Rhodopseudomonas boonkerdii: one gene and its partner. The protein of the gene in region 1 interacts with the protein of each later gene in a pairwise test. Links are inferred from orthologs where the notes say so. Each region holds a gene or a part of one and is shown on either strand. Other genes may lie near its edges. The genes, in order: trhO and rplL.

Evidence for each region.
Region 2: the proteins of trhO (region 1) and rplL interact in binary tests that used the Escherichia coli proteins (3 or more experiments, as listed by UniProt). The link is inferred for Rhodopseudomonas boonkerdii from one-to-one orthologs.

Annotation. Positions count from the first base shown.
Region 1 is NZ_CP036537.1:1,263,298-1,279,198, reverse strand. The notes cover bases 7,830-10,580. They hold trhO (oxygen-dependent tRNA uridine(34) hydroxylase TrhO), read left to right. Parts: upstream 7,830-8,683; coding sequence 8,684-9,478; downstream 9,479-10,580. Other genes in these bases: E0H22_RS05890 (class I adenylate-forming enzyme family protein), read right to left, coding at 9,696-10,580; E0H22_RS05895 (SlyX family protein), read left to right, coding at 9,471-9,686; E0H22_RS05905 (CsbD family protein), read left to right, coding at 8,314-8,529; E0H22_RS05910 (cupin domain-containing protein), read right to left, coding at 7,830-8,144. Outside these bases: E0H22_RS05940 (thiamine pyrophosphate-dependent enzyme), read left to right, coding at 1-1,344; E0H22_RS05935 (ABC transporter ATP-binding protein), read left to right, coding at 1,577-2,359; E0H22_RS05930 (ABC transporter permease), read left to right, coding at 2,356-3,213; E0H22_RS05925 (ABC transporter substrate-binding protein), read left to right, coding at 3,262-4,230; E0H22_RS05920 (amidase), read left to right, coding at 4,457-5,785; E0H22_RS05915 (flavin-containing monooxygenase), read left to right, coding at 5,923-7,431; more of E0H22_RS05910, read right to left, coding at 7,608-7,829; more of E0H22_RS05890, read right to left, coding at 10,581-11,234; E0H22_RS05885 (S9 family peptidase), read left to right, coding at 11,380-13,482; hemC (hydroxymethylbilane synthase), read right to left, coding at 13,512-14,483; monocarboxylate uptake permease MctP, read right to left, coding at 14,563-15,901. UniProt on the Escherichia coli protein: Catalyzes oxygen-dependent 5-hydroxyuridine (ho5U) modification at position 34 in tRNAs, the first step in 5-carboxymethoxyuridine (cmo5U) biosynthesis.
Region 2 is NZ_CP036537.1:3,697,425-3,713,250, reverse strand. The notes cover bases 13,151-15,826. They hold rplL (50S ribosomal protein L7/L12), read left to right. Parts: upstream 13,151-14,136; coding sequence 14,137-14,517; downstream 14,518-15,826. Other genes in these bases: rpoB (DNA-directed RNA polymerase subunit beta), read left to right, coding at 14,990-15,826; rplJ (50S ribosomal protein L10), read left to right, coding at 13,566-14,084. In the rest of the region: E0H22_RS17050 (hypothetical protein), read left to right, coding at 1-1,757; preprotein translocase subunit SecE, read left to right, coding at 2,090-2,281; transcription termination/antitermination protein NusG, read left to right, coding at 2,296-2,826; rplK (50S ribosomal protein L11), read left to right, coding at 3,038-3,466; rplA (50S ribosomal protein L1), read left to right, coding at 3,473-4,165; E0H22_RS17025 (2-hydroxyacid dehydrogenase), read left to right, coding at 4,262-5,215; E0H22_RS17020 (UGSC family (seleno)protein), read left to right, coding at 5,511-7,103; E0H22_RS17015 (helix-turn-helix transcriptional regulator), read right to left, coding at 7,153-8,019; E0H22_RS17010 (ABC transporter substrate-binding protein), read left to right, coding at 8,283-9,497; E0H22_RS17005 ((2Fe-2S)-binding protein), read left to right, coding at 9,685-10,149; E0H22_RS17000 (xanthine dehydrogenase family protein molybdopterin-binding subunit), read left to right, coding at 10,153-12,318; E0H22_RS16995 (Isoquinoline 1-oxidoreductase subunit), read left to right, coding at 12,363-12,959. UniProt on the Escherichia coli protein: The binding site for several of the GTPase factors involved in protein synthesis (IF-2, EF-Tu, EF-G and RF3). Is thus essential for accurate translation.

The DNA of each region.
Region 1 (15,901 bases):
GACCTGCTGTTTCGCGATGTCTCGCTTTACACCCAGACGGTGACCACCGCCGCGCAGGCGCCGCGCGTGTTTCACGAAGCCGTCGCCGCCGCCTATGCCGGCCCCGGCGTCGCGCATCTGACGCTGCCGATGGATGTGCTGTCGCTGAAATCCGACATACCGACATCGAGCATCGCGACGCTCATCCCGCGTGGCGAGATCCTGCCCAATGAGGCCGCTATCGACGATGCCATACGCCGCATCGACGACGCCAAGAGCGTCGTCATCATGTGCGGCCACGGTGCGCTTGGCACCGCAGACCTGCTGCGCGCGCTGTCCGACAAGCTAAAGGCGCCGCTGGTGCATTCGGTGCGCGGCAAGGAGATCATGGCGTTCGACGACCCACGCTGGATGGGCGGCCTCGGCATGATCGGCACCAAGCCGGTCTATGATGCCGTACATGATTGTGACCTGCTGGTGATGGTCGGCACCGACTATCCTTATTCCAACTTCCTGCCCACCAAGGGCCACGTCATCCAGATCGACGAGCGTGCCCAGGCGCTGGGCCGGCGCACACCGACTGCCCTCGGCGTGATCAGCTCGGCCCGGCCCGCACTGGCGATCCTGCTCGGCCGCGTTCAGGCGAAAAACGATGGTAAGTTCTTTGAAAAGACCGCGCACGCACGCCAGAAGTGGGATCAAATGCTCGACAAGCAGGCCGATCCTGCCCGCAGCAAGGGCAAGATTCATCCGCAAGCCGTTGCGCGCGTCACCAGCGATCTCGCCCGTTCGGACGCGATCTTCGTGCTCGATACCGGCTTGAACACATTGTGGTCGGCAAACTGGATCCGCCAGAACGGCACCCAGCGCATCACCGGTTCATTCAACAATGCGGCGGTCGGGACGGCCGTTGGTCAGGCCAACGGCATCCAGATTCTCGATCGCTCCAAGCAGGTCATCGTGCTCACAGGCGACGGCGGCTTCAACATGCTGATGGGCGAATTCATGACGGCCGTACAGCACAAGTTGCCGCTCAAGATTATCGTCTACAACAACTCCGCCCTGGGCCTGATCACTCTGGAAGCCGAGAGCGTCGGCCTGGCCCCATTTCGCGAGGCTATCGAATTCCCGAACCCGGATTTCGCCGCCCTCGCGCGCGCCTGTGGCGGTCAGGGCTTTACAGCGAGGCAACCTGGCGAACTCAAGAAAGCCATCGCTGATGCGCTTGCCTGTGATGGCCCGGCGATCGTCGATTGCGTGGTAGCTGCCGACGAGATTCCGAACCTGCCGCATATCGATGTGAACATGATCGGCAATTACGCGCTGGCGAAGATCAAGGAAGCCGTGATGTCGGTCACCGGTTGAACTTTTGCGTCTCTCCCGTCGTGGGGTGAGGCGCCACTGTATCGAGAAAATACGCTTTCTCTCGCCTGCTTATTTTCTCACCGGAAACATTTCAAGCCTGCACAAAGCCCGAGCAATTGCGATCGCATAGAGCGTGAAAGTTGCGAAAAGTTTCGCGATGGCCCGCCAGCACATGATATTTCGAGATGGCACGCTGTTTGCGTAAAAACGGCATCCAAACGGGGATGCCGCCATGCCGCCGAAGCAAGTGCAATTGAGCGTCGCCAATGTCAGCAAAACATTCGCTGGCAAGAATGGTGACGTCACCGTGCTGGACGATCTGTCGTTCAGTATCAATGAAAGCGATTTCGTCAGCATCATCGGGCCTTCCGGCTGCGGCAAGACGACGATCTTCAACATCATTGCCGGCCTGCTCGAGCCCGATAGCGGCACCATCACTTATCGCGGCCAGGAGATCGACAGCCTGCGCGGCCGCGTCGGCTACATGATGCAGAAGGATCTGCTGTTTCCCTGGCGCACCGTGCTGGGCAATGTCCTCCTTGGCCTGGAAACCCGCGGCGTCGATCCGAAAGAAGCCGAAGCCAAGGCGCGCGAATATCTCAAGCAGTTCGGCCTTACCGGCTTCGAGAACGCCTATCCGAAGACGCTATCCGGCGGCATGCGACAGCGCGTGGCGCTGATCCGCACGCTGATCATGGACCCGGATATCCTCCTGTTGGACGAGCCGTTCTCCGCGCTGGACTACCAGACGCGGTTGTATCTGGAAGGCGTGCTCAAGGATGCCGTGCAGACCTACAAGAAGACGGTGATCCTCGTCACCCACGACATCGATGAAGCAGTGGCGCTGTCGAAGCGCGTGGTCGTGCTGTCCGGTCGTCCCGCGCGGGTGAAGGTCGTACATGAGATCGATATCGACGCGACCTCGCCCGTGACCGCGCGCAACGACGCAAATTTCGCGACCTATTTCAAAACGCTTTGTGCCGAACTCGACATCCAGACCGAGAAAACCGCATGACGATGACGATCCAGACCAGTGCGCTTGTTCGCAGCAAGCGTAAAGTCGTGCGCGAGCGTAAACGTGCGACCTTCGACACAACGCTGGGTCGCGCTTTTCTGCAGGTCGCCGCTGTCGCGATTTTCTTTGCGATCTGGGAAGCCGGTGTCCATGCCGGATATATTTCGGCCTTCCTGATGGGATCGCCCAGCGGCATCTTTGCCAGCTTCTATCACAAGATCCTTAGCGGCGAACTGCTGCTGGATTCCTGGTTCACGTTGTTCGAAGCCATTCTGGGGTTCATCATTGGCACGATCTTCGGATCGCTTTTCGGCCTCGCCCTCTGGTATTCCGTCTTCGTCGCCAAACTCGTCGAGCCCTTCATCGTCGCCATCAATTCGGTCCCGAAGATCGCGCTGGCGCCGATCGTAGTGCTATGGTTCGGCACCGGGCTGATCTCCAAGGTGGCGCTCGCCGTCTCGCTCACCGCGCTCGTCGCCCTCATCGCCGCCTATCAGGCTGCGAAGGACGCCGACGTCGATCTGCAGTCGCTCATGATCTCCATGGGCGCAGACAAGCATCAGGTGTTCTTCAAGGCCGTGGTGCCATCGACGCTTCCTGCGATCATCGCCACCTTCCGCATCAATATCGGCTTCGGCCTGGTCGGCGCGGTGGTCGGCGAATTCATCTCCTCGCAACGCGGCCTCGGCCACATGATTTTCACGGCCTCCAGCCTTTACGACCTCAATTCGGTCTGGGTCGGCCTGTTCACGCTGATGATCATGGGCTTCGCGCTCTATTACGTCATCGACGTGATCGAGCGCACCTCGCTGCCCTGGAAGCAGGCAACCACGTCGCATCAGGTCCAGGTCTGAACATCTTTCCCAATTCTTCCCGCCCTCGTTCGCATCACGGAGACGTCCATGTCGTTGTTCAAGCGTATCGCCTGCGCCACCGCGCTGGCAGGATTGCTTTTTGCCTCGCCGGCCTCGGCACAGAACAAAAAGGTGGTGCTCTCGCAGGCCTTCCAGTCGATGCTCTATCTGCCGCTCTATGTCGCCATCAATGAGGGCTTCTTCACCCAGCAGGGTCTCGACCTCACCAAGGAAACCGCGGGATCGCCGACGGTTGCCTTGTCGGCGGTGATCTCCGGCAGTGCGCAATTCTCGATCCACGGGCCGGAATGGACCGCGATCGCGGCCTCCAAGGGAGCGCCGGTGGGCATCATCGCCAATGTCGTCAATGGCGCCGCCGTCTGGCTCGCCGCAGCGCCGGATTTCGATTTCAGGGACATCAAGAGCCTGAAGGGCCAGAAGGTCGTCACCGGCACCATGCCGACCACAAGCACGTCGCTCTTCCTGAAGCTGCTCAAGGAAAACGGCATGGATGGCAAGACCGACGTGGAGATGATCCAGGTCGCCATCGGTACAGAGCCCGGCCCGTTCCTCGCCAAGCAGGCGCCCGTCGCCGTGATGTATGAGCCGGGTCTTGACCAGGTCGTCGCCAAGGGCATGAAGGTCGTGTTTGGCTTCCCGAAGACCTATGGCGCCTATGCGTTCTCGTCGGTGACCGCGCGCAACGACGTCAATCCTGATCTTGCCCAGCGCGTCACCAATGCGATGGAGATGGCGATGCGCTTCATGGCCAAGAACGAGGCCCGCACCGTCGCTATCGCGCAGAAGGAATTCCCGTCGCTGGAGCCGACCGTGGTTGAAGCCGCCGTCAAGCGCATGCTGGCCGATGGGGTCTATCCGCCGAGCGTCGACATCACGGCACCATCGCTCAAAGTGTCGATGGACACCCAGATTGCACTCGGTAATCTCGCAGCACAGCCGGACTACGACAAATTCGTGGTGCGGAAATATATCGAGCCGGCATTGGCGATGAAGTGAGATGAGACGTTAGTTGAAGCACAGCCGATCATAGTTTCCCTCCCTCAAGCGAAGCGCAATGGGGAGGGTGGCGCGTAGCGCCGGGTGGGGTCTATCCTCACGGTAGGACGTCACGCAGGGATAGACCCTACCCGTCTCGAAGCTCGCTGAACGCTTGCTTCGATCCACCCTCCCCATTCGCTTAGCTCCGGGGAGGGATAAGAAAGCAAGCTCTGAGGTTTTTGACGTGACCAACTCGACCAAGACCGAAGCCGGCGTCCTCGACCTGCTGCGCCGGTTCAAATCCAACCCAACCGCTGCCGATCATTATGCGTCCGAGCGGCTTGCGCAGGCCAAAGCGATCGAGCCTGTCCTCAAGGCCTTTGAAGTGCTGCCGTCCGACACCTCCCGCAAGCCGGGGCCACTGTCGGGCATCCCGGTCGCCATCAAGGACATCATCGCGACGGCTGACATGCCGACCACCAATGGCTCGCCGATCTATCGCGACCATGTGCCGGCCGCTGATTCCTGGGTGGTCGAGCGGCTGCGTAATCTCGGCGCCACCATTTTCGGCAAGACCGTCTCCACCGAATTCGCCTGGCGCCATCCCGGCCCGACCACCAATCCGTGGAACAGCAAACACACGCCGGGCGGATCGTCATCGGGCTCCGCTGCCGCCGTTGCCGCCGGCCTCGTCCCGCTCGCACTCGGCACGCAAACGCTGGGTTCCATCATTCGCCCCGCCGCCTTCAATGGCGTCGTCGGCTTCAAGCCCAGCTACGGCGCCATTCCGCGCATCGGCGTCCATCCGCTCAGCCCGTCGCTGGACCATGTCGGCTTCTTTGCGCGGAAGGTCGACGACGTCGCTCTTGCGCTATCCCTGCTGGCCGGCACGAGCGCGAGCGATCTGCATGGGCAACCGGTGCCGGCCTTCGAAGTATCGGTGACACAGGGCCTCCCACCGCTGCCGGCGCCGCGCCTTGCCGTGGTGCATTTCGCTAAATTCGCCAAGGCCGAGAGCGAGCAACAGCAACTGTTCGGCGCATCGATTACGCGCCTGCGATCAGCCGGCGCTGACGTCGACGACCTCGAGCTCAGCGAGCTCGACCATCTCAATTGGGACGCCATCAACACCGTCCTCGCCAGCGAAGCGGCGGTCATCTTCGGCGATCTCGTCGCGCGCCATCCCGAGAAGTCGAGCGAGCATCTCAAGCTGCTGGTGAAGACCGGCAGTGACATCAGTGCAACCGATTATCTCAAGGCAAAGAAACAGCAGCAGGCATTGCGTGACGCGTTCACCGCACGGATGGCGCCCTATGACGCCGTGCTGACCTTACCCGCCACTGGCGAAGCGCCCGAGGGGCTCGACTTCACCGGCGACGCGGCCTTCTGCGCACCCTGGACGCTGATGGGCGTGCCCGCCGTCGCATTGCCGGCGAGCTTCGGCCGCAACGGCCTGCCGCTCGGCCTGCAGGTAGTCGGGCCGTATCGGCAGGATATCCATACGCTCCGCGTGGCGAAATGGATCGAAACCACGCTGGCGTTCCAGATCGGCCTGCCGAAGATCGCGGCCTGAAATCGCCGCTCGGCGGTGCAATAAGCCTTGCACATTCCTCCTGATCGTCAATCATGACTGCTGGCGGATCCGCTCACGCGGCCGCCGGACCAGGCATCCGCGCACAGACTGCGGAGCGAGAAAGAGATCGGGAGACTATGAACGTTCAGGGAAACATCGCCGCGAATCCGTCCGCGGCCCAGGAAGCCGAACACTTCGATGTCATCGTGGTCGGCGCCGGCATTTCCGGCATCGGCGCTGCCTATCATCTCACCAAGCAGAGCCCGGACAAGCGCTTCGCTATCCTTGAGATGAAAGACGGTTTCGGCGGCACCTGGCATACCCATCGTTATCCCGGCATCCGCTCGGACAGCGATCTCCACACCTTCGGCTATCGCTTCAAGCCGTGGACGTCGGCGCCGATCGCCACGGCTGCGGAAATCCTCCGCTACATGGGCGAGGTGATCTCCGAGAACGGCATCGACCGGCACATTCGCTACGGCCACAAGATCCTCAGCGCCAACTGGTCGAATGACGACAAGCTCTGGACGTTGACGGCGACTCGCCTCGATACCGGCGAGATGCTGTCCTTCACCACGCGCTTTCTATGGATGTGCCAGGGCTATTACAATCATGCCAAGGGCTTTACGCCGGACTGGCCGGGCCTGGATCGCTTCAAGGGCACGGTGGTGCATCCGCAGACCTGGCCCGACGATCTCGACCTGTCCGGCAAGCGCGTCGTGGTGATCGGCTCCGGCGCGACGGCGGCGACGGTGGTGCCGGCGATCGCCGATAGATGCGCCGGGGTCACCATGCTGCAGCGCTCGCCAACCTTCTTCATCACCGGCCGCAACGCCAATGCGCTGGCCGAGACCCTGCGCGAACTCGATATCGACGAAACGTGGATCCATGAAATCGTCCGCCGCAAAATCCTGTTCGATCAAGGCGTCTTCACCAAGCGCGCGCAAAACGAACCAGACGTGGTGCGCGATGAGCTTCTGAAAGGCGTGCGCGCCTATCTCGGTGACGACTACGACATCGCCACCCATTTTACGCCACGCTACCGACCGTGGCGCCAGCGCATCGCCTTCATTCCGGACGGCGACCTGTTCCAGAGCGTTCGTACCGGCAAAGCGACCGTCGTCACCGACGAAATCGAGAATTTCGACGAAACCGGAATCACATTGAAATCCGGCAACCGGCTCGACGCCGACGTCGTCGTCACCGCGACCGGATTCGATCTCAATGTGCTCGGCGATATCGCATTCTCCATCGACGACCAGCCGCTCAATTTCGCGGAGACCGTGACCTATCGCGGCATGATGTTCACCGGCGTGCCGAACATGGTGTGGATCTTCGGATACTTCCGGGCCAGTTGGACGTTGCGTGTCGATCTGGTGGCGGATTTCGTATGCCGCCTGCTACGGCATATGGACGAGAAAGGCGCGACCACCGTCACACCCGGGCTGCGGCCCGAGGACACCGACATGCCGCTGCTGCCGTGGATCGACGAACAGGATTTCAACCCTGGTTATATCATGCGAGGGCTGCATCTCTTGCCAAAGCGCGGCGACAAGCCGGAGTGGCAGCACGACCAGAACTACTGGAACGATCGCGACGTGTTCCCGACCATCGATCTCGACGATACGGTGTTCAAATATAGCTAGCAGCGTTTAACTCCTCCCCGCTTGCGGGGAGGAGTTGGCGCGGACGAAGTCCGCGACGGATGAGGTGAAGCCTCCGCAAACGCGGAGCAAGTGGAGAGCCCTCTCACCCGACTTCCACGCGCTTCGCGCGTTGCAGTCGACCTCTCCCCGCAAGCGGGGAGAGGTGAGATAAAAACTTACTTCTTCACCGCACCATCGGGATGGGTGGGATCGACCCACAGCACCGTCTCCGGCTTTTCCACCGGCTCGATGTCGATATTGATCGCTACCGCTTCGCCGTCGCTGCGGCAAAGCACGCATTCCAGCACCTCATCACGGCTGGCATTGATCTCCTGATGAGGCACGTAAGGCGGGACGAAAATGAAATCGCCCGGACCGGCTTCGGCGGTGAACTGCAACCGATCGCCCCAGCGCATACGCGCCTTGCCCTTCACCACATAGATGACGCTTTCGAGATGGCCGTGATGATGCGCGCCGGTCTTGGCGTCCGGCTGGATCGAGACCGTGCCGGCCCACAGCTTCTGCGCTCCGACTCGGGCGAAATTGATCGCTGCGGCGCGGTCCATACCCTTGGTGGAAGGAACGTTGGTGTCGAGCTGATTGGCTGGAATGACGCGGACACCGTCATGCTTCCAGCGATCCGGATCGTGATCATGGGAATGGTCGTGCGAGTGATCGTGCGGATGGGTGTGATCGTGACCGTGACCGGACATGGCAGCGCCTTCTCAATGACGTGACGACAATGCGGCTTTTCGTGCGGCATTGCGCCCCGGAATTCCAGGAACATTCGACTGAGCTGTCGATTATTTCGATGCAACTCAACGAGGCGTGCGAATTCAGGACGAGCCTGGAACTCTCCGCCTCCAGCAACAGGAGTATCTCATGGGCGCCACCACGGACAAAATCAAGGGCCATGCAAACGAAGCGATCGGCAAAGCGAAGCAGGGCATTGGTGAGGTCACCGGGTCCGAGCGCCTGCAGGGCGAAGGCCTGATCCAGGAGGGTAAAGGCCATGCCCAGAAGGCGATGGGGGATGCCAAGCAAATGGCGAAGGACGCCGTCGACAAGGCCTCGGATTTCGCCAACCGCAAGCGATGAACGGGTTTCCGCCGGCAGGACCTGACTTTCTCGCCGGCGACAAAAGACCCACAAGAGCGCCGGCCCTTCGGGCCGGCGTTGTGCGTCTGGAAGATTGGCATACCAGCTCGCTGCAGGGTTTCGCCGCCCAGCATGCTTTGCTACATCCCCCAGCATGTACAAAGTTGCGGCCCTCTATCAATTTGCTGCCCTGCCTGACTTTCGTCAATTGCAGGCGCCCCTGCGCGCGCTATGCGATCTGCTCGGGATCAAGGGCAGCCTGCTACTGGCCAGCGAAGGCATCAATGGCACCGTAGCCGGCAAGGATGCCGAGATCGACGCGCTGGTGCGCGAACTTCAAAGCGGCGTTCTGTTCGGCAACCGGCTCACCAATCTCGAACTGAAGTTCTCCCGCGCCAGTATGATGCCATTCCTGCATATGAAGGTGCGGTCGAAGAAGGAGATCGTCACTCTCGGAGATCCGCTTACCGATCCCACCAAGTGCGTCGGCACCTACGTGGACGCTGCCGACTGGAACACGTTGATCGCTGCTGGGGATACGCTGGTGCTCGACACCCGCAACGCGTTCGAAGTGGCGATGGGGACGTTCGACGGCGCGATCGATCCCCAGATCGCCAGCTTCAGCCAGTTCAAGGATTTCGTCGCGCGCACGCTCGATCCGGCGAAGCACAAGAAGATCGCCATGTTCTGCACCGGTGGCATCCGCTGCGAGAAAGCAAGCTCCTATATGCTCGCCCATGGTTTCGCCGAGGTTTATCATCTCAAGGGCGGAATCCTGCAATATCTCGAGGACATTCCCGAAAGCGAAAGTTTGTGGCGCGGCGACTGTTTCGTGTTCGACCAACGTATCGCGCTCGGTCACGGCCTCAAGGAAAGCCAACCGATCCGCAAAGGCCTGCCGATCAATTCGGAAGATTTTGCACTTACGCGCGAGGCCGCAGATGAATGAGATCGACAGCCTGCGTGAGCGCATCGACTCGATGGAAACACGAATCGCCTATCAGGACGACACCATCGAAACGCTGAATGTGACCATCACCGCACAATGGAAGCAGATCGATATGCTGACACGGCAGGTGACGGCACTTAGCGAACGGCTGGCCGAAGCTGAAACGGCAGTGGGCACTCCCACCAACGAGCGCCCACCGCATTATTGACACCCGACGTCAGGCCGACAGATCGCCCGACAGCCGACGATCGCGCAGTTCCCGCTTCAACACCTTGCCGATGGCGCTGCGTGGAAGAACATCGACCATCACCACATCATTGAGTCGCTGGAATTTACCGAGCCGCTCATTGGCCCACCCCTTGAGCTCTGCGGGATCCACGGATTTACCGGGCCGCAGCACCACGAAAGCCACCGGCGTTTCGCCCCACTCCTCCGACGGCATCGCAACCACCGCCGCTTCGAGCACGGCTTCATGCTGGACAAGCACCGCCTCCAGATCGCTTGGATAGATGTTGAAGCCGCCGGAAATAACCATGTCTTTCTTGCGATCCATCAGCGTCAGGAAACCGTCCTCGTCGAACCGACCCACATCGCCCGTGCGGACATAGAGTTTGCCGGATGCATCGCGCCAGAATGTCTCGGCGGTCTTGCCGGGCTGATTAAGATAGCCCTGCATGATCACCGGAGAATGTCCGACCACCTCACCGATCTCGCCTTGCGCGACGAAATTCCCGTTCTCGTCAATGAGCCGAATATCGTGATCCGGTGCCGGCTGGCCTACGGTGTGCAGCTTGTCCGGATGTTCGTGGGCCAGCAGCATGCAGGTGCCACCACCCTCGGTCATGCCGTAATACTCCGTCAGACCGCCTGGCCAGCGTTTCAGCACATCAGCCTTCAGCGCCGCTGCGAAGGGCGCCGACGTCGAGAACTTCATAACGAAGGACGAGAGGTCGAAGCTGTCGAAGTCCTCGACCGCCATGATGCGGCGATACTGCACCGGCACCAGCATCGCGTGGGTCGCGCGATGCTTCGCACTGAGTTCGAGGAACCCCCGTGCATCGAACTTCTTCATCAGCACGAGCGTGCCGCCGCCCGCGAGCGTCGGATTGAAGCAGACCAACGTGGTGTTGGAATAAAGCGGCGTCGACAGCACGGTGACCGCGTCCGGCCCAAAACCGAGCGGATCGAGCTGGCCGTATTGCCGCCAGCGCATCCACATCGTGTGCACGATGCCTTTCGGCGTTCCCGTCGTACCCGAGGAATAGATGATATTGAATACCCATTCCGGGTCGATCGTGACCGGCTGAGGCCTGCTGCCCTCGGGGGCGAGCCACGCTTCGAACGCCTTTCCAGCTTTGCCGCCATCGAGCGCCACACGCTGGATAGCCGGATCGACATCTGCCGTGGCAAAGCTGTCCGCGGTCGAATTATCCATGAACAGGATCTTTGCAGCCGCATCCTTCACCATCGCGGCGAAATCGGACGGCGTGGACGACGGTGCCAGCGGCGCCACAGCGACACCGGCACGCAGCGCGCCCAGGAAGGTGGCCGCGTATTCGATCGACGAGAGTGCGCAGATCGAAATCACGTCCTGCGGTTTCAGTCCGCTCGCTTGAAGCGACGCGGCGACGCGATCGATCAGCGCGTTGAAATCGGCATAGTTGATCGCGCGGTCGGGATCAATGACAGCTGTCTTCTGCGGCACCCGCTCGGCGGTGTTCCGGACCAGCGCGTCGAGCGTGACGAATTCGAGCATATGTTTCCTCGTTTCTTGTTTTGTCTTGTCCTTCGAGGGGGGACTCGAAGGATGGCAAAGCGGGCGATCCCGCCTATATTCGCCGCACGTCGCCATGCCGACGGACCGGATCATACCCGATCGGACCTCCGCGAAAAGAGCCTTCGTGACACAGCAGACCTCCAAGATATCAGCGCCGGTTGCGCCTGTTCATCCCCAGTCTTTCACGGCTCATGGCATCATCGTGCATGACAACTATGCCTGGCTGAAGGATGCCAACTGGCAGGAGGTGCTGCGCGATCCCTCGGTGCTGAAGCCGGAGATCCGCACCTATCTGGAGGCCGAGAACGCCTATACCGAGAGCCTGCTCGGCGGCACCGACGCGCTGCAGAAAAAGCTCGTCGCCGAAATGCGCGGCCGTATCAAAGAGGACGATTCATCGGTGCCCTCGCCTGACGGCCAGTGGTCTTATCTGCGTAAATTTCGTGAGGGAGGACAACACGAACTGTTTGGCCGCACACCGCGCGACGGCGGCGAGGCCCAGATCATCCTCGACGGCGATGCCCTCGCCAGGGACCGGGAATACTTCAAGTTCGGTGAGGCCAGACATTCGCCGGATCACACGCTGGAGGCCTGGTCTGCCGACATCAAAGGCTCCGAATATTTCACGATCCGCGTCCGCGACTGGGCTACGGGCGAGGATCTCGATGATCGCGTGGAAGAGACAGATGGCGGCGTGGTATGGACGCTCGACTCGAAAGCGTTCTTCTATGTGAGGCTCGACGACAATCATCGCCCGATGCAGGTCTGGTTGCATCGCCTCGGCAGCAGGCAAGTCGACGACAAGCTCGTCTTCGAGGAGCAGGACTCCGGCTGGTTTACGCATATTCATGAAAGCGCCAGCGGTCGCTTCTGCGTGATCGCCGGAGGCGATCATGAGACGTCCGAGCAGCAGATCATCGACCTTGCTACCCCGGACGCGCCGCCACGCCTCGTCGCGAAGCGCGAGGAAGGTGTGCAATACTCGCTGGCAGATCGCGGCGACCAGCTTTTCATTCTCACCAATGCCGACGACGCCATCGACTTCAAGATCGTCACTGCGCCGATCTCAGCGCCGGAGCGCGCCAACTGGAAGGATCTGATCCCTTATCGGGAGGGCATTTATCTCATCGATATGGAGCTCTATGCCAACCACCTGATCCGGCTGGAGCGCGCCAACGCGCTGCCGTCGATCGTGATCCGCGAGCTTGTGACCGGTGAAGAGCATGCCATCGCCTTCGACGAAGCCGCCTATTCGCTCGACACACTCGGTGGCTATGAATTCGACACCACCAATCTGCGGTTTGCCTATTCGTCGATGACGACCCCGTCGGAAGTCTATGACTACGACATGGTGACACGCACCCGCGTGCTGCGGAAGCGGCAGGAGATTCCGTCGGGCCATAATCCGGCTGACTATGTCACCACCCGAATCATGGCGAAAGCTGACGATGGCGCGGAGGTGCCGGTGTCGATCCTGCACCGCAAGAATTTCGTGCAGGATGGTAAGGCGCCGCTGCTGCTCTATGGTTACGGCTCCTACGGCATGGCGATGCCGGCCTCGTTCTCGGCCAACCGTCTGTCCCTGGTCGATCGCGGTTTCGTCTATGCCATCGCCCATATCCGCGGCGGCGCCGACAAAGGCTGGAGCTGGTACCTCGATGGCAAGCGCGACAAGAAGACAAACTCGTTTGATGACTTTGCAGCATCTGCGCGCGCCCTGATCGCAGCGAAATACACGTCGGAGAAAAATATTGTCGGCCATGGAGGCAGTGCTGGCGGCATGTTGATGGGGGCAGTCGCCAACCGATCCGGCGAACTGTTCTCCGGCCTCGTCGCCGAAGTGCCTTTTGTCGACGTGCTCAACACCATGCTCGACGACACACTGCCGCTGACGCCGCCGGAATGGCCGGAATGGGGCAACCCGATCGAGAGCGCCGAGGACTTCAGGACGATCCTGTCCTATTCGCCCTATGATCAGGTGGCGGCAAGAGCCTATCCGAAAATCCTTGCGATGGGCGGCCTCACCGATCCCCGCGTCACCTATTGGGAGCCGGCAAAATGGATCGCGCGTCTGCGCGCGACGATGACGGGAGGCGGGCCAGTGCTGCTGCGCACGAATATGGGTGCCGGACACGGCGGCGCGTCGGGACGCTTTGACCGGCTGGATGAGATCGCAATCGTTTATGCGTTTGCGCTGTGGAGCGTAGGGATGGCGGAGGGCGCGTAAACTCTTCCCCTCATTCTGAGGGCCAGAGATCAATGCTCCGGCCGCGTCAGCTCGATCAACTCTGCGGCGCCCTTGTCCAGCAAATCAAGCCCGACCGCGCGTCCCAGTTCGCGCGGACGATCGGCAGGCCCCATGCGCGTCACTTCGATGAAACGTTCACCGGTCTCGTCCAGCACCGATGCCGTCAGGCTCATCTCGCCACCATTGATCACCGCATAGCCGGCGATGGGCGAATTGCAGTGACCGTTGAGCACCCACAGCACCTCGCGCTCAGCATCGCAGGCAAGGTGTGCGGCAGGGTCGTCGATCAGTGACAGATAGCGGCGCGTTACCCAGTCATTCGTCGCGCATTCAACAGCGACGATGCCCTGCCCGGCCGCGGGCAGCATTTCCTGCGGCGAGAAATCGCGCACGATACGACTGGCGAGTCCGACCCGTTCAAGCCCCGAGCGTGCCATGATCAAGGCATCGGCCGGTCCGACCTCCCCACCACCTGGGAGGCGCTGCATTTCGCCATTGTCGAGTTTTCGCACGCGCGTATCGGCGGCGCCGCGGAAATGGATGACCTCGACCTCGGGAAACAGCCGACGCAGATAGGCAGCGCGGCGCACGGCATTGGTGCCGATCTTGAAACCCCTGCCGTGTGAGCGCGTGAATTCCTCGAGTGTCAATCCAGGACGCAGCACAAGCGAATCCGTTGGCGGATCGCGCACGAGCGTGGCGCCGATGACGAGGCCGGGCGTGTCTTCATTGCCCGGCATGTCCTTCAACGAATGCATTGCAGCGTGCAGCTCGCCCGCACGCACGGCATCGCGGATTTCGCCGACAAAGGCGCCCCCCTTGCCACCATGGCGCAGCAGATTGCTGGTCTGATCGCGATCACCTACCGGATCAAATTTGACGATCTCGACGGCGAGTTCGGGCGCGGCCACATTCAGGCGGCGCGCGATCTCTTCCGTCTGCGCGAGCGCCATCGTGCTCTTGCGGGTGCCGATGCGCATCTGATCCGTCACGTCTCACGCTCCATTGTCATGGGCGCAGACAATAAAGCCAGCGCATGCAAGGGGCAATGCGCTGGCCCTACGTCGCCACGACGCGCTTCGGCACCACCAGATTGACCAGGACGGCCACCACAACATTCGCCACCAGCGCGATCAGGCCGATATAGACCGTCGCCTGGAAGCCGCCGACCGAGAGCAGATGCAACGGCTTGAGGCCGTCGATCCAGGTCAGATAGGTGCCGCCAAACAGGCCAACCATCCAGCCTGCGAGCAGTGCTGGCGCGGTGAACCAGCCGGTGAACAGCCCGAAGATCAGCGCCGGCAGCGTCTGCAGGATCCACAGGCCACCGAGAAGTTGCAGATCCAATGCAAATTGTGTCGGCAGATAGATGATTGCCAGCAGCGCACCGACCTTGACCGCCAGTGAAGCGAGCTTGGCCACCGTGGCTTCGCCGGCCGTGTCGATCTGCGGGTTGACATAAGCCTTCCAGAAATTACGCGTGAACAGATTGGCCGCGCCGATGCTCATGACCGCTGCGGGCACCAGAGCTCCGATCGCGATCGCCGCAAAGGCGAAGCCGGCGAACCAGCTCGGGAACAGCGTCTGGAACAGCGCCGGCACCACGTCATTGTTGCTGCCGAGTTTGAGCTGTGCCGCATGGCCCATATAGCCCAGCAGCGCGAGCAGGCCGAGCATCAGCGTATACGCGGGAAGCAGCACGGCATTCTTACGGATGGTGGTCGCGCTCCTGCTGGCGAAGATGCCGGTCAGCGTGTGCGGATACATAAAGGCCGCAAGCGCCGAACCGAGCGCCAAGGTCGCATAGGCGAAATACTGGTTCGCCCCCAGCAGAATGTTGCCGCTACCCTTGGCCTTGAACGCTTCATCGGCCGCATGGAACACGTTGGCGTAGCCACCGAGCTTGCCGGGAATGACCGAGATCGCCGCGATCACCGCGATATAGATCATGATGTCCTTGACGAAGGCGATCAGTGCCGGAGCGCGCAAGCCTGACGAATAAGTGTAGAGCGCGAGCACAATGAAGGCCGCGATCAGCGGCATTTCGCCTTCGAAGCCGAGTGCCTTCACCGCAGCGGCCATGCCGATGAGCTGCAGAGCGATGTACGGCATGGTCGCGACCACGCCCGTGATGGCGACGGCAGCCTCCAGCGTACGCGATCCATAACGACCATGCACCACGTCAGCGGCAGTGACATAGCCGTTGTCCTTGGCGACCTGCCAAAGCTTCGGCATCACCACGAAGACGAAGGGATAGACGAGAATCGTATAAGGGAGCGCAAAGAAGCCATAGGCACCGACGGAGTAGACCAGCGCCGGGACGGCGATCACCGTATAGGCCGTGTAGAAATCGCCGCCGACCAGAAACCAGGTGATCCAGGTGCCGAACTGGCGACCG
Region 2 (15,826 bases), 2.4 Mb from region 1 along the record:
CGTCCTGCGATCGCCGCTATTCGTGGGGCACCGCGAAGGAAGACTATGTGTTGCCGGATGCGCATACGGTGGTGATCCGTTTGACCCCCGACCGGATCGCCGAAGCCGGCGCGGGCGATTGCGCCTGGAGCTGGACGCCGCGCCGCCCCGGCAGCAAGGCCGAAACCCGCACGCAATCCTGCGCCTCGCCGCTGAAGATCAATCGTCTGCCGTTCTCGGTCGATCGCAATCTCTCCGGCGCGACGGTGCAGGTGGCATTGCCCGGCGGGCGGATGCTGAACGAACTCGTCGCCGTGGAGGATCTGTTCATCGTCGCGCTCGGCGATTCCTTCGCTTCGGGCGAGAGCAATCCGGACGTTCCGGTGACATTCAGCGCCGTGCGCGAGATGGTCTACGATCCGACCCTGCTGCGCGAGGAAATGGCGACGCGCAGCACGGCCAAATCCCAGCAGAAACTGACGCCCGCTGCTCCGGCCGGAAGCTTCGACTACAAGAACCTGCCGCGGCGGAAACTGTCCGACGAAGAGCAGGAGCTGTATTTCCCGCTGGCTTCGGCGCAATTCGAAAAGGCGTTCAATGCCGCCAATCCACGCTGGCTCAGCCCCGACTGCCATCGCTCGCAATACGGCTATCCGTTCCGCGTCGGCCTGCAGATGGCGATGGAAAATCCGCATCGCTCGGTGACGCTGGTCAGCCTGGCCTGCACGGGCGCCGAAATCACCGAAGGACTCTTTCTCGAGAAGAAGTCGCGCGAGGGCGCGGGCAACCCCATGGTGCGCTCGCAGCTCGATCAGCTCGCCGACCTGATCTGCAGGAGTCCGCAAGGCCGCACCCAGCGCGCAACCTATAACCTGCCGACCTATGCGAGCGGCAGCGTGCAGGTGGCGAATACGCCGGTTTCCAAGGCCTGGTGCGCGCCTTCGGAGCGCAAGCGGCCGATCGATACGCTGCTGCTGTCAATCGGCGGCAACGATGTCGGCTTCTCGCCGCTGATGGTCTATGCGATGACCGAAACCGCGGGCGACCTCGCGCCGATCGCAAGTCTGCTCGGCAAGCAGATCCGGTTTTCGCCGCAGGTGTCGCGCGCCTATATGGAGCAGCTTGACGAGCGCATGGTGGCGCTGCGCGATGCGTTGCGCGACGGGTTCGGCGTGCAGCCTGCGAACGTGCTGCAGACCGCCTATGAGCCGATCCAGTTCGACGAGACCGGCGCCATGTGCGGCGCGCTGCCGACGCTCGGCCTCGACGTCCACAAGAAGCTGGCGCTGTCACGCGAGCGGCTGGCCGAGACGGTGAGTTTCCTGAACGATTTCTTCGCGCGCACCGCTTGCATCACCAATGCACGGTCGGGCAGTTGTCCGGTGCTGGCAACGGGGGCAGGGACCGGCTTCCGGCTGATCACCGACCACCAGCCGGAATTCACCCGGCGCGGCCTTTGCGCCCGGGATCCGAAACGGCCGCAGGCGGATGGCGAGGCCATGGCGATGCCGCGGCGCTGGTTCGGCAAGGAAGAATTCACGCCCTACTCGCCGGCAGCCTATCTGCCCTATGCGTCGCGCTGGCGCCTGTTCCGGACCCCCAATGACGCGTTCCTGACCGCCAACGTCCATGCGACCGGCTTCACCCAGTTCGACATCCTGCAGCCGGTCTATGCGGCCATGTATAGCGGGGCGGTGCACCCAACCGCGGAAGGGCATGCCATCGTAGCCGATCACGTGGTCCGTCATGTCCGGGCACTGGTGACCAATCGCCGCTAGCGCACATGTCCCACGTGTCCATGTCTTTTCCAAATTAAATCAAAGACTTGTATGGTCGGGACAAACCCGGCCATGACGGTGGACGAGGGCCGCCCGGTTTCCTTCGGGCCCATTGGAGTTCTTGACCTTTTCCTGCCGCCGCCCTACAAAGCGCCACTCGCTGTCGGCCCGGTTGACGGACTTCCGACGCGGCTTCGATCTCCAGACAAACGAGCTCGCTTGGCGGCTCATCCTTGGCAAAGTTCGCTTTGACAATGGATCGGGCGCAAGAGGGCTGTTCGGATTCCTGAAACCTATTCAATCGTCTGACGACGGATGCGGATCACATAACGATGGCGATGAGCCCGTTCAAATTCCTGCAGGAAGTGCGCACCGAGACCAACAAGGTCACGTGGCCTTCGCGTCGCGAGACGACCATCACCACCATCATGGTGTTCATCATGGTGGCGCTCGCGTCGGTGTTCTTCTTCGCGGCAGATCAGATCATTCGCCTGCTTGTGACTTTCTTGCTCGGCATTCGCTAAATCGGACCTGAATTATGAGCATGCGCTGGTACATCGTTCACGCCTATTCGAACTTCGAGAAGAAGGTCGCCGAATCCATCAAGGAGCAGGCGAAGCAGCGTGGCGTGGAAGACCTGTTTGAGCAGGTGCTGGTCCCGACCGAGAAGGTCACGGAAGTGCGCCGCGGCCGCAAGATGGAAGCCGAGCGCAAATTCTTCCCCGGCTATGTCCTGGTGAAGATGCAGCTCACCGACGAGGCCTTCCACCTCATCAAGAATACGCCGAAGGTGACGGGTTTCCTCGGCGCAGAAAACAAGCCGATGCCTATCTCGGAGGCGGAAGCGATGCGCATCCTGCATCAGGTGCAGGAAGGCGTGGAGCGTCCGAAAACCTCGGTGTCGTTCGAAGTCGGCGAGAACGTCAAGGTCGCCGACGGTCCGTTCGCGTCGTTCTCCGGCGTGGTGGAAGAAGTCGACGATGCGCGTTCGCGTGTGAAGGTCGCGGTGTCGATCTTCGGCCGCGCAACGCCGGTCGAACTGGAATTCGGTCAGGTCGAGAAGGTCTGATCGTTTAGGTGTCCCGGATGCGATGCAGCACGGAGTGCTGCTTCGCTGAGCCGGGACCTTAAGAGACTGGGACGGTCCCGGTTCTGCGCTGCATCGCGCCCGGGACAAGAACAGAATAGGTCGTGGGAGGAGAGGGCGGTCGCCAACCGCACTTGAACCGCACCACGAAACCTGAAACCGCCGGCATCCGCCGGCACAACAGGAGTGTACAATGGCAAAGAAAGTGACCGGATACCTGAAGCTTCAGGTGCCGGCCGGTGCGGCCAACCCGTCGCCACCGATCGGTCCCGCGCTTGGTCAGCGCGGCCTCAACATCATGGAATTCTGCAAGGCGTTCAACGCGCAGACGCAGAAGGAAGAAAAGAACACCCCGATTCCGGTGGTGATCACGATCTATGCGGATCGTTCGTTCACCTTCGAGATGAAGACCCCTCCGATGTCCTACTTCCTCAAGCAGGCAGCGAAGATCCAGTCCGGCTCGAAGGCGCCGGGCCGTGACGTTGCCGGCAAGGTGACCTCCGCCCAGGTGCGCGAGATCGCCGAGAAGAAGATGAAGGATCTCAATTGTGATTCCGTCGAATCGGCCATGCGCATGGTCGAGGGCTCTGCCCGTTCGATGGGTCTGCAGGTTCAGGGGTAAGCGGTCATGGCAATCGGAAAGCGTTTGAAGGCTATTCGCGAAGGCGTTGATCGCGAGAAGCTCTACACGATCGACGAAGCGATCAAGATGGTGAAGGAACGCGCCAAGGCGAAGTTCGACGAGACCATCGAGGTCTCGATGAATCTCGGCGTCGATCCGCGCCACGCCGACCAGATGGTCCGCGGCGTCGTCACCCTGCCGAACGGCACCGGCCGTACGCTCCGCGTCGGCGTGTTCGCTCGCGGTCCCAAGGCCGAGGAAGCCAAGGCTGCCGGCGCCGACGTGGTCGGTGCGGAAGACCTGGCCGAGAAGGTGCAGAACGGCGAAATCAATTTCGACCGTTGTATCGCCACCCCCGACATGATGCCGCTGGTCGGCCGTCTCGGTAAGGTGCTCGGTCCGCGCGGCATGATGCCGAACCCGAAGATCGGCACCGTGACCATGGACGTCACCGGCGCCGTCAAGGGCGCCAAGGGCGGTTCGGTCGAGTTCCGCGTCGAAAAGGCTGGCATCATCCAGGCGGGCGTCGGCAAGGCCTCGTTCGGTGCCGAGAAGCTGGTCGAGAACATCAAGGCTCTCGCCGACGCTGTCGTGAAGGCGAAGCCGGCTGGCGCCAAGGGCACCTATGTGCAGCGCGTGGCCGTGTCCTCGACCATGGGCGTCGGCATCAAGGTTGAGCCGAACACCGTGCTCAGCTAAGCCGGAACGAGGCTTGCATGGAACCAGGGCGGGATCGGGCAACCGATCCCGCCCTTTCTTTTGTCTTTCGTGTTTTGTCTGCACAGGAATAAGCAAATGGTCGAGAAGGTCCTGATCTATTCGCGTTTTCCCAAGGCCCAGATGGTGCGCATCGGCCAGCGTTTCGATCTTCTCGATGCCGGCGGCAAGCCACCGCTGGACGTATTCTCGGCAGATGAGCTGAAAGATGTGCGCGCGATGATCACCGCCGGCGGACAGCTTTTGCCGGGCGAAGTGATGGACATGATGCCGGCGCTGGGCGCCATCATCTGTTACGGCACCGGCTATGACGGCGTGGACTTCAATGCGGCTGCCGCGCGCAAGATCGTGGTCGGCAACAGCCCCGGCGCCAATGCGGCGTCCGTCGCCGATCTCGCGCTGACGCTGATGCTGGCGGTGACGCGGCGCGTCATCCCAGCGGATCAGTATGTGCGCGCGGGCGGCTGGTCGGATCGCAAGCCGTCGCCGCTGATGGCGCCGCAGCCGGGCAATCCCGGCCGCAAGGTCGGCGTCTATGGCATGGGCGAGATCGGCCGCAAGATCGCTTCGCGCGTCGCGGCGTTCGAATGCGACGTCGCCTATACCAACCGCACGAAGTATGACGAGCTGCCGTATCGCTACGAGCCGGACCTCGCCGCGCTGGTCGAATGGTGCGACGTGCTGATGATCGCGGTGCGCGCCGGCAAGGAGACGCAGCATATCATCGATGCCGATATGCTGAAGAAGCTCGGTCCGAATGGCTATGTGGTAAATATCTCGCGCGGTTCGGTGATCGATCAGGCGGCGCTGGTGCAGGCGCTGACCGACAAGACCATCGCCGGTGCCGGCCTCGACGTGTTCGAGAAGGAGCCGCATGCGCCCGACGCACTCACCGCATTCCCGAATGTCGTGCTGACGCCGCATATCGGCGGCCACACACAGGATTCACACGCGGCGATGCAGGACTGCGTGATCGCGAATCTCGATGCTTTTTATGCAGGGAAGGGGCTGCCGTACAAGGTCGGCGTCTGACGCGTCATCCGGATTACGCGTCGCGCGGTCCCGTCATCTCGTTCCCATTCGTATGCGTCGGTCGGCCTCGCTCCTGCCACCCCAAGGTCCGATTCCGGGCCGGATTATCCAAGATCGTTCAATACGCAGGCGACGTTCGCCCCCATGATCCTTGCAAGTTCTGTCGAGCAAGGAAAAACATCGGATGGCGACAACTGTGCTTTATCACACCGTATGGCCAGGCGGCGAACCGTGTGTCCCGACGTTCTCGCCGGCCGAGCGACCCGCAAGTCTTGCAGGATGTCGTATCGGATTCGTGTGGGACTATCTGTTTCGCGGCGATGAGATCTTTGCGCTGCTTCAGGAATCTCTCGGCAAGACTTTTCCCGACGCGACGTTCGTCGGCTTCGAGAAGTTCGGCAACACACTTGGTGCTCACGATCACCAGGTGCTTGCCGAATTGCCGGCCAGGCTTGCTGAACATGGTGTGGATGTCGTCATCTCGGGGATCGGCTGCTGCGGCGCCTGCACGCCCGCAGTCATCAGAGCCAGCGCGGCGATCGAAAGGGCAGGTATCCCGACGGCATCGCTCGTATGCGAGGGATTTGCGGGGCAGGCGCGCGCGGTGTCGCCGGGGCTCGGCTGTGCCTGGCTCCCGGTGGTGGAAATGCCGGGATATGTCGACAGTCTGAGCGACGACGAGCTGCACGACATGGTGATGACACACACCGCGCAGGCGGTGACTGCGTGCCTGACAAGGCCGCCAGCGCCGCAAGGGCGCGCAGCCAAAGTGTACGCGCCATCGGCCATCGTGGCGACCGGCGACTTCTTCGAGATCAACGAGATCTATCACGACAGGGGATGGTCCGACGGTTTGCCGATCGTCCCGCCGACCAGGGAAGCGGTGGACCAGTTCCTGGCTTGTGCGGCGGATCCGCCGGATCGCATCATCGGTTGCGTGCAGCCATCGGGGGCCGCCGTCACCGTCCGGAACGTGGCGGTGAATGGGGTCATGGCCGGATGCGCCCCGGCTTACATGCCGGTCCTGGTGGCGATCGCCGAAGTCATGGCCAGCCCCGCATATGGCGTCGAACATAGTGGCGACACCACGGGGGGCGATCCCTTGATCGTGCTCAGCGGACTGCTCATCGGCTCCCTCGGCTTCAACTGTGCGAACGGCGCCATGCGCGAGGGGACGCGGGCCAACACTACCGTCGGGCGTTTCTTGCGGCTGTTTCTTCGTAACGTGGTCGGCCTACGTCCGGGCGAAGGCGACAAGTGCACATTCGGACATTCCGCGCGCGTGGTGCTGGCCGAGCACGAGGCCGAAGTCGAAAAACTGGGGTGGACGACATTCGCCGAACGCCAGGGTTTTGTGAAAGGCACCAATGCGGTGACCGTCGGCCGGTTTACCGGAGATACGGTGGTGGGATCGATCTATGGCCGTGATCCCGAGGACATTTCGCTCTATCTCGCTGACGGTCTGATCCGCCAGAGTTGTTGGGAGCTCTGCTTTACCGCCGGTCTTGCGCCCGGCACCTCTCGTCCGCTGCTGGCAATAAGCCCCATGGTCGCAAAAACCCTGGCGAAGGCCGGCAGCTCCATCGAGGATCTTCGGGAACGGCTCTATCGACACGCCCGGATTCCGGCGTGGAAGTTCGAAACCTATATCGGCAAGTGGTCCAACACTGTTCCGGGACGCAGGAGCCTTGTGCAGCTCCATGAGGACGGTCTCGCGGCTGCTCATTTTGCCGAAAGCGACGATCCCAACCGTCTGGTGCCGATCGTCGCGCGGGCCGAGGACATCCTCATCGTCGTATCGGGCGATCCCTATCGGTCGAATGCGATGGCATTTGGAAGCAATGGTCTCCACGGATTTCCGACCAGCCGCGCGATCCGGATTGCATGACGGGGCCGTTCGGCGTCATCGATACGGCGCTTCTGCCATAGCCGATGTCTCACAGTCCGTAGAGCGGCCAAGCAAAGTGCGACTGGTTGGTCGCCCGCTGTGACTGAAGGCCGATGTGATCCTTCCGGTATCGACCGGGAGTGATCCCGGTCACGCGCTTGAATGCGCGTGTCAGATGCGCTTGATCGGCGAAACCGGTGGCGGAGGCGACATCCGCGACGCATTGCCCCTTGGAGAGCAGCTCGAGGCTCTTATGAAGGCGTCTTTGCATATGCCACGCATGCGGAGGGATGCCGACGATATGCGTGAAGCAGCGAACAAGCAGAAAACGGTCGATGCGCGCGGCTTCCACAAGATCGTTCAGTGTCACATTGCGGTCGAGATGCGCAGCGAGATAGGCCTTGCATATCTCGACTGCGCGCAGTTCGGTCGGCTTATACGACGATTGCTGCGGAAGACGCGCGTGGCGTGTCAGAAAGTCGTCCAGCACGGCCAGCAGGGCTTCCTCCTGTCGCAGCGCGGATGGCCCGTTGAAGCTGCGAAACAGAAGCTGAAGCGTTTGCCTCGTGCGCTCGTCCGAGATGATCGTATCGCAGAGAAAGCGCGATCCGCCGGGGTGGTGTTGTTCGAGCAAGATCGACGGAATGGTGATTGTGTGGTAGTACCACCCATCTTCGATCCCGGGCTCTGCCGCGTGCACTTCGTTCGGCGGGACGGCAACGATCTTTCCCGCATCGGCCGCATGCGTTACGCCGCGATAGTGCAGTCTCTGCACGCCGTCTCCCAAGAGCGATAGCATCAGCCCGTCGTGGCTGTGGCGGGGCAGAACATGGTCGCGATAGCGTCCGGCGACCACTTCAATGCCACCGAGATCGTTCAGCTTCAAACCGCGAGGGATGGAGTCCTGGATTGGCATGCGCGGAGCTTAAGACCTCGGTCGCAGCGGATGCAAGCGCAGCGTGCCGCTTTGAATGGCATGGCGTCCAACTGTGCAGAATTATCCAATAACGTTCAAGCTTCTGGACATCTGTTTTGTCACCTATGCATCCGGCCGCTCGTCGTGCGGTCACCCGTCTCACGTCCTCGCAGGTGGAAGCCGCTCGATCGATGCGCCACGCGCATCGCCCGGCGATCGACAGGCGAGGGCAGAACAACGATGTTCATCGAGGGAATGATGGAATGCTGAGGTCAAGGTCTCCGTTGCTGCGATTTGCGCTTCCGCTTCTGTTGCTGCTCGAGATGTCGGGTGGCATTCATGCCGAAGAGGCGCCCCTTCGCATCGCTGTCCTGAACGATCAGTCGGGAAGTACGGCGGACGTAACCGGGTTGGGATCTGTGATCGCTGCGCGCCTTGCGATCGAGGACTTCGGCGGCAGCGTTCTCGGGCGCCGTATCGAGCTTCTCTCCGCCGATCACCAGAACAAGACCGACATCGCAGCAGCTGTGACGCGCCGATGGATCGACGTGGACGACGTCAGCGCAATCGTCGATGGCGGGACATCCGCCGCTGCATTGGTCATTCAGGACATTGTGAAGGACAAGCAGAAGATCGCGATGTTTTCCGGCCCGGCGACGTCGGATCTGACGGGGAAAGCCTGTTCACCGTTCGGCTTTCACTGGACCTACGACACTTATGCGCTTGCCAATACGCTGCCGCGGGCGATGGCGAAATCGGGAGCGGATACCTGGTTCTTCATCACCAGCAATTATGCGTTCGGCCATGCGCTCGAGCGGGACGCATCGACGGCGATTGAGGCATTGGGCGGAAAGGTGCTGGGCCGCGTGAGGCATCCGCTCGGGACAGCGGACTTCTCCTCGTTCCTTCTGCAGGCGCAGGGATCCGGAGCGAAGATCATCGGGCTCGCCAATTCCGGCGACGACGCCTTGAACACGATCAAGCAGGCGGGCGAATTCGGGATCGTCGAGGGGGGGCAGCGTATCGGAGGTCTGCTTCTTCTCATCAATACCGTTCATGGCCTGGGCCTCAAGGCATCTCAGGGGATTATCATCGCCGAGGCATTTTATTGGGACATGGATGATGCGACCCGCGATTTTTCGCGGCGATTCGAGGCTGCGGCGAAGAAAAAGCCGAACATGAATCAGGCCGGCGTCTACAGCGCGGTGACGCACTATCTGAAGTCGGTGAAGGCGGCCGGATCAATCGCCGGACCGGCCGTGGCCGACGCCATGCGTTCGATGCCGGTCAATGACTTCATGAGCAAGGACGTCAAAATCCGGAAGGACGGCCGCGTGTTGCGCGACATGCACTTGTTTCAGGTTAAATCGCCATCGGAGTCCCGAGCGCCGTGGGACTATTACAAATATCTGTCATCTGTCCCCGGTGAGGACGCTTTCAGGCCGGCGGCTCAAAGCGAATGTCCTCTGCTGAAGTAAGCGCAACGCAACGGGCGGCGCTTCCCCGTTGCGCCAAAAGGGCCGCGGGAACGCGCGCAAGAGACTTTCGTTCCCGGGCGGTACAAAAATAATTGAGTTCTGGCTTCCGTAATGCGGTTGTATGTGTCGGGTTCGAATTAGAACCACTCGAATGTAGGCGTACATTCGACGACACAGGACAACAGCGATGGCTGCGTTCACCCTCAAGATCAACGGGGAGTCGCGTCAGATCGACGTCGCCCCCGACACCCCACTCCTATGGGCAATTCGTGACGGCGCCGGGCTGACCGGGACCAAATATGGCTGCGGCGTTGCGCAATGCGGTGCCTGTACCGTCTATCTCGACGGCCAGCCGATCCGTTCCTGCTCGATGCCCGTCTCGGCCGTGGGCTCGGGTGAAGTCACCACCATCGAAGGCCTGAACAGCAAGGAGGGCAAGGCAGTGCAGGCGGCATGGGGCGCCCATGACGTGCCGCAGTGCGGCTATTGTCAGTCCGGTCAGGTCATGAGTGCGGCTGCCCTGCTCAGTCTCAATCCGAAGCCATCCGATGAAGACATCGATCTGGCGATGAACGGCAACATCTGCCGTTGCGCCACCTATGTCCGCATCCGCGCTGCGATCCATAGTGCCGCGAAATCGCTGGAGGGCTGAGCCATGACCGTTCACGACACCAAACTGTCGCGCCGCACGCTGCTGAAGGCTGGTGCCGGCCTCGTCATTGGCGCCTATGTAGCACGCGCCGACAAGTTGTTCGCCCAGGCTGCGGCGCAGCCGAAGGTCAATATCGCGCCGAATACGTTTCTGATCATCAAGCCGGACAGCACGGTGACCGTGTTGTGCAAACAGATCGAGTTCGGGCAGGGGCCGTTTACCGGCTTTGCGACACTCGTTGCCGAAGAGCTCGATGCCGACTGGTCGCAGATGCGCGCCGATCATGCGCCGTCCAATCCGGAGCTCTACAAGAACCTTGCATTCGGTTTGCAGGGGACCGGCGGCTCCACCGCCATCGCCAATGCCTACCTGCAGATGCGGCAGGTCGGCGCTGCTGCGCGGCAGATGCTGATCGCGGCGGCGGCTGATATCTGGCAGGTGCCGGCCGGTGAAATCACTGTCGAGAACGGCGTGCTCAAGCATGCGTCCGGCAAGGAAGGCCGGTTCGGTGAATTCGCCGACAAGGCGATGACCATGCCGGTGCCGGCGGATCCCAAGCTGAAAGATCCCGCGAACTTCAAGTTCATCGGTAAGGAAGGCGTAGTGAAGCGCCTCGACAGCGCTGACAAGAGTGACGGCAAGGCGTTCTATACGCTCGATATCAACGAACCCGACATGCTGACGGTTGTCGTGGCGCGCTCGCCGAAATTCGGCGGCACGGTGAAATCGTTCGATGCGACGGCGGCGAAAGCCGTGCCGGGCGTGGTCGATGTGAAGCAGGTGCCGACCGGCGTTGCCGTCTATGCCAAAGGTTTCTGGCCGGCGAAGATGGGGCGCGAGGCGCTGAAGATCGTGTGGGACGACAGCAAGGCCGAGAAGCGCGGCAGCGCCGAATTGCTGCAGCAGTTTCGCACGTTGTCGAAAACGCCGGGCAAGCTGGTGCGTGCCGAAGGCAAGTTCGAGGAGGCGATTGCCAAAGGCGGCCGCGTGATCGAAACCGAATATGTCTTTCCCTATCTCGCCCATGCCGCCATGGAGCCGCTCAACGGCTATCTGAAGTGGGACGGTCAAAGCGTCTATGCGCGCTATGGCTGCCAGTTCCCGACGCCCGACCACATGGCTTTCTCGAAGGCGTTCGGCTTGCCGGTGGACAAGATCAAGATCGACGTGGTTCTGGCTGGCGGCAGTTTTGGGCGCCGCGCGCAGCAATCCACGCATCAGGCGATCGAGATGGCCGAAGTCGCCAAGGCGATCGGGCCGGGCAAGCCGATCAAGCTGGTCTGGACCCGCGAGGACGATATGCGCGGTGGTTACTATCGGCCTTACAGTGTCCATCGCATGCGCGGCGCCGTGCGCGACGGCAAGATCGAGGCGTGGAGCGATACGATCGTTTCGCAGTCGATCATGAAGGGCTCGTTTTTTGAGGCCGTGATGTTCAAGGACGGGCTCGATCCGACATCCTACGAAGGCTCCAACGACATTCCCTATGAGGTCGCCAACTTCCGCTGCGACATGCATCAGGTCGATGTCGGCGTCCCCGTGCTGTGGTGGCGCTCGGTGGGGCACACTCACACCGGCTATGCGGTCGAAGCGTTTGTCGATGAACTGCTTGAAGCCGCAGGCAAGGACCCTGTCGAAGGCCGGCTCGAACTGCTCGGCAAGAAGCCGCGTCATGCCGGCGTGCTGAAGGCTGTGGCCGAACTCGCCGACTGGAAGAATTACAAGGTCCCGGCAGGCCGCGCCCGCGGCGTCGCCGTGGTCGAGAGCTTCAACAGCTTCGTCGCGCAGGTGGTCGAACTGTCGATGACCGAAGAAGGGCCGAAGGTGCACAAGGTCTGGTGTGCGGTGGACTGCGGCGTGGCCGTCAATCCCGACATCATCCGCGCGCAGATGGAAGGTGGCATCGGCTTTGCGCTCGGCCACATCCTCTATGCCGAGCAGACACTCGATGCCGGTGCGCCGGTAGCCGGCAATTTCGACACCTATCGCTCACTGCGCATCAACGAGATGCCGGAGGTCGAGGTGGTGATCGTGAAGTCCACCGAGAAGCCGACGGGCGTCGGTGAGCCCGGTGTGCCGCCGCTCGGGCCCGCTGTCGCCAATGCGATGGCGAAGCTCGGTGTGGGACGTCCACGGCAACTGCCAATCGTGCCGGGAGCCGCGGCATGAAGCAGATCGTGAAATACGCACTGCTGGCGCTGGTCGCCGGCGGAATGTCTGCTGGGATTCTTTCCGTCGCGCAGTTTGGCACGAACGAGGCCGATGCAGCGGTCAGCAATCCGAAAACGCTGCAGCCAGTCTCGGCCTTCGCCAGGATCAAGAACAAGAACGAGCGCGCCGTGGCGCTCTTCAACGAGGCCGGCAAGGTGATCCAGTCGCCGCGCTGCCTCAATTGCCACCCGGCCGGCGATCGTCCGACGCAGACCGACCGCATGCGTCCGCACATTCCGCTGGTGGTGCGCGGCGAGGGCGGCATGGGCGCGGCCAGCGGTCTCGCTTGCACGACCTGCCACCATGAAAACAACTTCGACGCCGCCAATGTCCCCGGCAACGCGAAGTGGTCGCTGGCGCCGGCCGAGATGGCCTGGCAGGGTAAGACGCTCGGTCAGATCTGCGTGCAGATCAAGGACAAGGAGCGCAACGGCGGCAAGGACCTTGCGGCGTTGGTTCATCACATGGCGGAGGACGAGCTGGTCGGCTGGGGCTGGAAACCCGGTGGCAACCGCACCCCGGCGCCGGGTACGCAGAAGCAGTTCGGCGAATTGATCAAGGCGTGGGTGGACGCGGGCGCGGCTTGCCCGAAGGGGTAGGGCGGAAGCGACTGCGGCAGCGCCTGGCTGCGCTGCCGCAGGTTCCCCGGCAAAAATGATGCCAGTCCGGCACTTCCCCCTTGGCAAGCCGGGAAAGACTCGTTAAACAGCCGCTTCCGGATGGGCTGGCTTGCGCTGGCGCGTCCGTGTTCGCATTCCGACAAACCGGTATCTAGGAGACCATTCCTTTCAGGCCATCCGCACGGATCGCTCGAAGGGCACGGGAGCCGCGGCCCGGTTTTGACGAAAGCGGACAGGGGTCAATGACCGGCTGATCGTGGCCGATCAATGATCTCGAATCCTGTCCGAGACTGCTGGCGCCAGCGACAAACATTCGTTTGATCAACGGCTTAATCCTCAAGCCAGCATAGATGGGTGAAGACTGACTCCGCTTAACGCCGCCATGCGGCTGACAGCGTATTTGGTTCGAACCTCGACACCCCGCGCTTTGGCTGCTCGCAGCTCAGGTTCGGGAGGGCAGGCTATCATGATCGTCTCGCCCGGCGTGTCTGGAGACTCAAGTCTCAAGGTCATCTCAGGTGGGGCGGTTGGATATCAACCGGCGGCTTCATCAAGCTAGAGGCCGCCAACCGGAGAGAGCTTGCTGTGGAAAGAGCGGCAAAGAAGGACGCGGTCGAATCGCTGAATGGGGTCTTCAAGACCACCGGCGTTGCGATCGTTGCCCATTATTCCGGCCTCACCGTTGCCCAGATGCAGACCCTGCGTAAGCAGATGAAGCAGGCGGGTGCCTCGGTGAAGGTCTCGAAAAACCGTCTCGCCAAAATTGCTCTTGAAGGCACGGATGTTGTTGCCATCGGTTCCCTGCTGAAGGGCCCGACCGTGATCGCCACTTCGGACGATCCGGTAGCTGCACCGAAGGTTGCCGTCGAATTTGCCAAGGCGAACGATAAGTTCGTCATTCTTGGCGGCTCGATGGGTAAGACCGTCCTGAATGTCGACAGCGTCAAGGCTCTCGCCTCGCTGCCGTCCCTCGACGAACTGCGCGGCAAACTCGTTGGCCTCCTCGTGGCGCCGGCGACCAAGATCGCTCAGCTGTCGACTGCGCCCGCGGCCAAGGTCGCGCGCGTCGTTCAGGCTTATGCCTCAAAGAGCGAAGCGGCCTGACGCCCTTCGCAATCAAACTGGTTCGAACCAAATACGCTTAAGGATATAGACAATGGCTGACCTCAATAAGATCGTTGACGACCTCTCGAGCCTCACCGTGCTCGAAGCCGCCGAACTCGCCAAGCTGCTCGAAGAGAAGTGGGGCGTGTCGGCTGCCGCTGCCGTGGCTGTTGCCGCTGCTCCGGGCGCTGGTGGTGGCGGTGCTGCCGCAGCTGAAGAAAAGACCGACTTCACGATCGTCCTGGCTTCGGCCGGCGACAAGAAGATCGAAGTCATCAAGGAAGTCCGTGCGATCACCGGTCTCGGCCTCAAGGAAGCCAAGGACCTGGTCGAAGGCGCGCCGAAGCCCCTCAAGGAAGGCGTTGCCAAGGACGAAGCCGAGAAGATCAAGGCTCAGCTCGAGAAGGCTGGCGCCAAGGTCGAACTCAAGTAAGACCTTAGGGTTCCCCCGAAGAGCGGCCGAAGGCCGTTCTTCGGACGGAGGGCGACCACGCGGCCGTCCTCTGGACCGGGAACCGGGTGCGGCCACCAGGCCGTACACAAGAAAGTGTGGGGATGCGGTGGTACGACCCTCGAATCTCCATGATCGTCGCCCCATATCGGGACGGCAGCACGAAAGCGCGGTTTGACGGCGAGAACGGCGACGTTCTATCCTAAGCCGTTGGGAGACAGGGCAATTTCGGGCTTTTGGTCCGTATCATAGACGGGTTTCAGACGGGCGAGATGCAGCAGGGCATCACGCGCGTTGTTTTGCGTTCGGTGGTCTGAATGTTCGATTTGGGGAATTTGTTCCTGATCGAGTGCCGGATTTCCAGAGCGCGTTCGACACAGAATTCAACCCGGAGGCGGCGGCAGCCGTGCTCTGGAAGGTTCGCCCGTCCCGGGCGACGCAATGAGAGGCCACGATGGGTCAGCAGACGTTCACCGGTCGCAAGCGCGTTCGCAAGTTCTTCGGTCACATCAAGGAAGTCGCCGAGATGCCGAACCTCATCGAGGTTCAGAAGGCGTCCTACGACCAGTTCCTGATGGTCGACGAGCCTGCGGGCGGTCGGCTCGACGAAGGCCTCCAGGCTGTTTTCCGTTCGGTGTTTCCGATCTCGGATTTCGCCGGCACCTCGATGCTCGAATTCGTCCGCTACGAATTCGAGCCGCCCAAATATGACGTGGACGAGTGCCGCCAGCGCGGCATGACCTATGCGGCGCCGCTGAAGGTGACGCTGCGCCTGATCGTGTTCGATATCGACGAGGAAACCGGCGCCAAGTCCGTCAAGGACATCAAGGAGCAGGACGTCTACATGGGCGACATCCCGCTCATGACCATGAACGGCACCTTCGTCGTCAACGGTACCGAGCGCGTCATCGTCTCGCAGATGCACCGTTCGCCGGGCGTGTTCTTCGATCACGACAAGGGCAAGACCCACTCGTCGGGCAAGCTGCTGTTCGCGGCCCGCGTGATCCCGTATCGCGGCTCCTGGCTCGATATCGAATTCGACGCCAAGGACATCGTCTATGCGCGTATCGACCGTCGCCGCAAGATTCCGGTGACGTCGCTGATGTATGCCCTGGGTCTCGACGGCGAAGAGATTCTGTCGACCTTCTACCAGAAGATCATCTACAAGAAGATCAAGGACGGCGGCTGGCGCGTGCCGTTCGATCCGTCGCGCTTCCGCGGCTATTCGACTGTCAACGACCTCATTGATGCCGACACCGGCAAGGTGGTGCTTGAAGCCGGCAAGAAGCTC